2 regions of the Bacillus sp. UMB0893 genome follow, and region 2 is predicted to be linked to the other one. Evidence: riboswitches for the same ligand, from Rfam matches in the RefSeq annotation. Region 2 holds a riboswitch; the other holds the start of a gene.
What was found. Region 2 has a riboswitch for S-adenosylmethionine ahead of CYJ36_RS21050 (LLM class flavin-dependent oxidoreductase). Riboswitches for the same ligand answer to the same signal wherever they lie in the genome.
Positions count from the first base shown of each region.

Region 1: it holds a riboswitch for S-adenosylmethionine, as region 2 does, so the genes downstream of both, fbpA (Fur-regulated basic protein FbpA) here and CYJ36_RS21050 (LLM class flavin-dependent oxidoreductase) in region 2, are expected to answer to the same signal.

Region 1 is NZ_PKLB01000009.1:113,430-116,845, reverse strand. Features, by position in the region: gene CYJ36_RS19260 (aliphatic sulfonate ABC transporter substrate-binding protein) at 1-358, opposite strand, end outside; gene CYJ36_RS19255 (DUF2325 domain-containing protein) at 711-998, shown strand; gene CYJ36_RS19250 (DUF2292 domain-containing protein) at 1,106-1,252, shown strand; SAM riboswitch class I at 1,333-1,440, shown strand; gene fbpA (Fur-regulated basic protein FbpA) at 1,541-1,699, shown strand; gene CYJ36_RS19240 (pyridoxal phosphate-dependent decarboxylase family protein) at 1,889-3,289, shown strand.
Region 2 is NZ_PKLB01000011.1:22,611-26,026, reverse strand. Features, by position in the region: gene CYJ36_RS21060 (DedA family protein) at 1-76, shown strand, start outside; gene CYJ36_RS21055 (class I SAM-dependent methyltransferase) at 167-922, shown strand; gene CYJ36_RS21050 (LLM class flavin-dependent oxidoreductase) at 936-2,000, opposite strand; SAM riboswitch class I at 2,156-2,263, opposite strand; gene CYJ36_RS21045 (thioredoxin family protein) at 2,323-2,643, opposite strand; gene CYJ36_RS21040 (D-alanine--D-alanine ligase) at 3,159-3,416, shown strand, end outside.

The DNA.
Region 1 (3,416 bases), on a different contig from region 2:
CGCCAGTGCTTGCCGTTGCAATTTCAGTAAAAGAAATACCTGCACCTTGACCGGAAAGGACAGGGATATTTCCGACACGTCCAAAATCAAGCCGGTTCGATGCAATGGCCTCAAAATAGGAAGGGCCGCTTTGAAATTCAACCCAGTTGACTTTAGCACCTGCTTTTTCAAATTCTTCTTCAAACCACCCTTTTTGCTTAGCGATTAAAATTGGCCAAATGCTTTGCTGAATCCCAATGTTGACGGTTACCTCATCTTTCTTGTCAGCTGAATTCGCTGATTCGGATTGGCAGCCTGCAAGAATTGCAAAGATAAATATGAAGATAAATAGATTAAAAGTGTACTTATTAGAACTCATTTTCATTCCCCCATTTATGATGTGATAATCTGACAGCTAATTTGGTAGATCACTTCCTTTGCCGCAGAAACAGGAAAGGCCCTATCCATTAGCAAATGAAATTACTAAAAGACAGGGCCTTCGGTTGACTGATCGGCTCAATTATTTTATTTATTATAATCATCATAATATTTAGTATTCAGATTAGTCAAGTTGGAATTATTTTAAATCCACCTTGACTAATCTGAATAATCAGAATAAAATAATTATATTATATATACACGTCGACTAGATCACTAGAGGCTTTAATTTTGTTCAATCAATGAGCAGAGTTAGAGCCTCTTCGCATATCACAAAGGGAGGAAAATATCTTATGAGATCTTTGTTAATTGCCGGAGGAGATAATATTGAGAAAATCAGTATGCGGCTGGAGCAGCATGGAGTTAAAGTCGTAACTCACATTGACGGAAGAAAACCGAAACTTGTATTAAAGGAAATACCAAGTAAAGTGGACATCGTTTTAATCATCACTGATTATATTAATCATAATCTTTCCAGGGTGGTAAAAAAGAAAGCTCAGGAAAAATCAATTCCTATTTGTTTCTCCAATCGTTCGTGGAATTCGATTTCAACCGAGATTAAGAGGATGATTGATTCATAACAAATTCAATTTTGATAAGATGGATTCATGATTTTGCTGATCGGTCATCCGAAAGCTCATACCCTCAAAAGGTATGAGCTTTTTTATTCAAAAGGAGGTGTTAGCAGTTGGATAAGGACCAGAATGAAACGATTTATCAGGTACTTGAATTAATAAATAAAATAAAAGATGGATCATTAATCATCACGTTTTATAATGGGGAAATTACCCAATTAGATAGTACCGAGTATTTTTATTTAATGGATGACATTTAATACGAGTATATTTATAGGAATATTTTTCTGGATTACCAGTAAGATAGAATGGAGATCTATTTACAATTAAATTGAATTTCTTCTTATCAAGAGAGGCGGAGGGAATGGCCCGATGAAACCTCAGCAGCAGATTCTATCACTAGAAGACTGTGCTAAATCCATCAAGCATGATGCTTGGAAGATGAGAAGAGGTATGCTGGAAAGCTATGAAACCTCTTCTTAAAGACGGAAGGGGTTTTTTACTGATAAAAACCCTTCATTTGAAAACATGATAAAGGGGTGCGCGAAATGGGAACTATTATTCGGCAGGCTATTGAAAAAAGAAAGAGTCATTTAATCAGTAAGCTGTTAAGCAATGGCATTTACAAAAAAAATGATCTGCATTTATTTGAACTGACATTAACTGAGCTTGAAGAGGAATTCAAGAGGACTTTAAAAATGCAATGAAATTAAACAGTCATAAGTTTTTTTCTATCTATATGTCTAGATTGAACTTCATTTCGAATGAAGATAGGTTTGGATTTGGAGAGGGTGTTATATAGGAACCATGTTCCATTTTTAAAAAATAAATAGTAAAATAATAGAAAAAAGTAGAGAAGGATCGATGAATTATCATCTGATGTGAGGATAGAAGCCATGGTGAGAAAAATGAAAGATGATTTTGAAGATATTAAAAACATATTACAGCAGGTTACTGAAGAATCTACGAGTTTTCTTAAGGGGCTTGAATTTCGATCAGCAGCTGTCCAGCCGCCACTTTTTCAAAGGGATCGACTTCCTTCTGAAGGCCTTGGGGCTATATCTGCATTAGAAACCTTCAAGGAAATCTATGCTCCTTATCTTAGTGGAAGTGCTGGTTCCCGTTATTTGGGTTTTGTAACAGGCGGCTCAACACCAGCGGCCATAGCAGGAGATTGGCTTGTTAGTGTATATGATCAAAATGTTGTCGTTAAAGAAGACTCAGTTGCTGTCAACCTAGAGATGAAGACTATTGACATGTTGAAGGAATTATTTCATCTTCCTGATGAATATAGCGGAGCTTTTGTCAGCGGAGCCACAATGGCGAATTTTGTTGGTCTTGCTTTAGCAAGGCAATGGGTGGCGCATCAGCATGGGATTAATATCTCACAACAAGGCCTTTACAGTCTTCCGAGAATGAATGTGGTTGGCGGTTCTCTGCACTCCAGCATCTATAAAGCTCTATCAATGCTTGGTATGGGAAGAGAGTCTGTTCAAACGATTCCACTTTTGTCAGACAGAGAAGCTATTGATATATCAAAACTTCGGGAGTTTCTAAGAAAAAATCAAGGTGAGCCTTGTATCGTCGTAGCTAATGCAGGTACAGTCAATACAGTAGATTTTGATGATCTAAGAGAAGTAATTAAGCTAAAGGATAAATACTCTTTTTGGCTTCATGTCGATGCAGCCTTTGGCGGATTTGCCGCTTGCTCCCCAAAATACAAAGAATTGGTACAGGGTATGGATCAAGCTGACTCAATCACGATCGATGCACATAAATGGCTCAATGTTCCGTATGATTCTGCCATGCAGTTTACCCGTCATAAGCAATTACAAGTTGAGGTGTTTCAAAATAATGCCGCTTATCTGGGAAGTTCAATTCAAAATCCGGAATTTATTCATTTAACACCTGAAAATTCAAGACGTTTTCGTGCTTTGCCTGCATGGTTTACATTAAAAGCATATGGGAAGGAAGGATATAAGGAAGTCGTTGAACGAAACGCAGAAATGGCTCAATTACTTTCTAATCGATTGGAACAAAGTCCATTTTTACGATTGGTTGCTCCAACGAGACTTAATGTCGTTTGCTTTACTCTAGCATATGAAGGGGTAACGATGGAAGATATTAAGAAATATCTCCAATCATTAAAACAGGATGGGCGTGTATTTATGACACCAACCATCTATCAAGGAACCCCTGCTGTCCGTGCAGCATTCAGTAATTGGCGTACGGACGAGAACGATGTAGAAATCATTTGGGATGCTTTAGGTTATGCAATAAAAGAAATGAATAGGTAGGAATTTTTTAGTTTGAAATTGGATCGAGGGCTTCTGTAGGCTGCCTGATTTCTTTTTTATGTTACGAGGGGGATATACCATGGTCGAAGAATTTAGATTAACGGATGGCCCTAAGGCATCATTTATC
Region 2 (3,416 bases):
GGTTATCATCATGGTTCTAGCGGGAATCGGCTATTACATTGTGAAACGCAATAGCCATCGGTCCCGCAAAATTTAAACAAACGTTTGATTAATGCATTCCGAATGTATGAGGAAACCTAAAAAGGCTATTAATAATAACATGCATCATACTAGGGAGGGTGAAACTATGTTCAGCTCTTATAGTCATCTGGCAGCTGAAGTGTACGATTTAGACAAACCAGTCGGCCATTCTTTTGGCGATGTTGAATATTATCGTGAACGTCTATCAGGGATTAAAGGCCGGATTTTAGAGCCGGGAACAGGATCGGGACGTATGTATATTCCTTTGCTTGAAGACGGTCTGAGAATAGAGGGAATCGATACTTCTCCCGTTATGCTGGAATCTTGCAAAAGGCGCTGTGAGGAAAGAGGGCTTTCACCGGTTCTCCTTGAAATGAGCATGTGTGAGCTGAAACTGCCGCGTTCATACGAGGCAATCATTATTCCAGCAGGAACTTTTTTGCTGATTGAAGACCGGAAATCATCAATCCTTGCACTGAAGAAATTTCATGAGCATCTGGCACCTGATGGACGCCTGATTCTTGATCTTTACTTACAGCATGACACAGAGCTGAATGAGGTCATTACAAAGTCTTGGCAGACCCCAGAGCAAAACATCATTACTATGGAATCAAAGAGAGTTGAAGTAAACTTCATTGATCAGTATTCCGTCAGCTTTTTGAAATATGAAAAGTGGCAGAATGGAAAACTGATTGACACAGAACTGCAGCGATTAGCAATGAGATGGTACGGGGTACGTGAATTCAAACTGATTTTAGAACGGCTTGGATTTACGGATATCGTGATATCTGCTGATTATACATATGGAAAGGCTCCTGATCATGCAGGGCAAACAATTACATATGAAGCAAGAAAATTGTAAAGCACACACTCATTTAAGAGTGTGTGCTTTCTTTTACGATGTCTTTTCTCTTTTCTTCAACCAAAGGCATAACCTGCTTTGAAAAACGTTCCATTTCTTCAAGTTGAGGTGAAAATTGAAGCAGCAGCAAGTCAAGGCCAGCCTCTTCGTACTGAAGAATCTTATCTGCAATTTGTTCAGGAGTTCCAATTAGATTTGGGCGAAGTCCGCGATTGGACACAGAATAATCATAGAGTTCGAGCTTTTGTTCAAGCTGAGATTTTGTTGTGAAATCCTTATATCCTGAATAAGCCGATGATTCCTTGAGATGAGTGATTCTCTCAAGCTCCTGCTGAACTTCTGCTTCCGTTTCCCTGCAGACAATATAAGCAGCCATTCCAAAGGACTGAAACGGTTTTGCTTGAAAAGAAGCTCTTAACTTTTTCATATCGTCAACTTTTCTAGTAATCTCGTAGGCGGTTCCGCCATGCATGACATAGGCATCACAATGCTTTGCAATGGTTTCTTTTCCGCGCGGGCTTTCACCGCCTGCGTAAAGAATTGGATTTGGCTTTTGAACAGGCTTGGGATGAAGGTGTGTATTGCTTAGCTGATAAAAGCTGCCTTGATAGGTAAACGTTTCTTTTTCCCAGAGCCCTTTTAATACCTCAATAAATTCTTCTGTGCGGTCATATCTTGCATCATGTTCTGTGAAAATCCCGCCATATTGGCGCGCCTCCTCTTCCCACCAAGCTGATACAACATTTAAGGTAAACCTTCCCTTGCTGATTTGATCAATGTTAGCTGCCATCTTAGCGGTTACCGCCGGATTGTGGAAGCCTGGCCGTACAGCCGTCATGATTTCAATTTTCTCTGTAACGGCTGCAAGCGCAGCTGCCGTTGTCCAAGCTTCAAGTGAATCATGCTCAGGCCCTTTAATATCATTTAAGTATAACTCAGCAATCAAGGTTGTATCATACCCCCATTTTTCAGCCTTTTGGATAACCTCTTGTGCATAAGCAAATGTTGGAGGCATTTTCTCATCTTCTACATTTCTAAGCCATCCCCCGAAAATCGGCAGCCAAAAACCGTATTTCATCCATGAACACTCCCTGTCTTTTCAATAGAAATTGTTTTCATTCTTTTGCTGCTTTTCGAAAGTTAATGTTTTTCATTGCATCATTATCTAAGAAAAGAGCTACAAAAAAAGCCTCCCTTCGTTAAGAAGAGAGGCAGAATCTGCAGTTTCCATCCATCTCATCTGCCAAACATAACGTTTGCTGGAATTGGCACGGTTTCTTTAAAAAAGATCCGTTGCCGAGGCTTCAAAGGGCCATGTCCCTCCACCTCTCTTGATAAGAAAACATATGAAATTAGTTGTATCATAAAGAAATTTGTTTAATCTGTCAATTCTAAAAACATTAAGCGAGCTTCTCTTGAAGGAACTCTGTCACTTGCTCCGGCGTTTTTGCATTTGCACTGTGAAGGTGTCCCAGCTTTTCTCCATTTTTGAAAATCAGGATACTAGGAATACCCATTACTTGGTTTGTTTCTGCAATCTCTGGGAATTCATCTTTATTGATTTCATACCATTCATATTTAGAATAAGTCTCAATGATTTCATCAATAAACATATTCATTCTCGTACAGTCAGGGCACCAGTCTGCGAAAAATTTGATTAGCACCTCTTGATCTTGGGTAATTAAGTTTTGAAACTGTTCTTGCGATGTAATTTGCTTCATGATCATGCCTCCTTGCCTTTATTTTAATACAAAAAGGGAATTTTGCATTCATGAAATGCTTATTCAAGTCCAAATAAAGGTATTAAGTGCTATGGTCAGATGCTACGTTGAATGGAAAGGGAGAAATGTGGTTTAGCAGATCTTCAATTCAAATAGCTTAAGATCTGCAATAGATAACCAAAGAGCCGGTAAGGAGTCCCGAAACAGATTGAAAGCCGGATTGAGGTAACCAAAGAGTAGGAATGGAGCCCCGAAACAGGATAAAACTCAAAATGAGGTAACCAAAGAATCGGAATGGAGCCCCAAAACAGGTTAAAGCTCAAAATGAGGTAACTAAACATAAACAGTCGGCAGGATCAGTGATATAGCTCAAAAAGCTCAAAATGAGGTGGTTAAAAGCGGACGAAAAAAGGCGTGTCGTTCGAATGTTATAAAGAATTCCTTGATGGGCTATAACAATTTGATTTGAAAATGATAATATAGAAGAGATGAACTTTCTTTAGGGGGATATCCATATGAAAATTAAAGTCGGACTTTTATACGGCGGCAAGTCAGCAGAGCATCAGGTTTCATTGCAAACCGCACTTGCTGTAATAAAAGCATTAGATACAAACAAATTTGACATACATCCAATTTACATTTCGGAAAAAGGCGAATGGGTCCGCGGCCAGCAGCTGCAGGGGCCAGCAGAAAATGTAAAAGCTCTTCAGTTTAAAGAGGAAGGTACGATTGTTTCGCCTGTTGCCTTAAATCAGGATTTATTTCCATCAAAA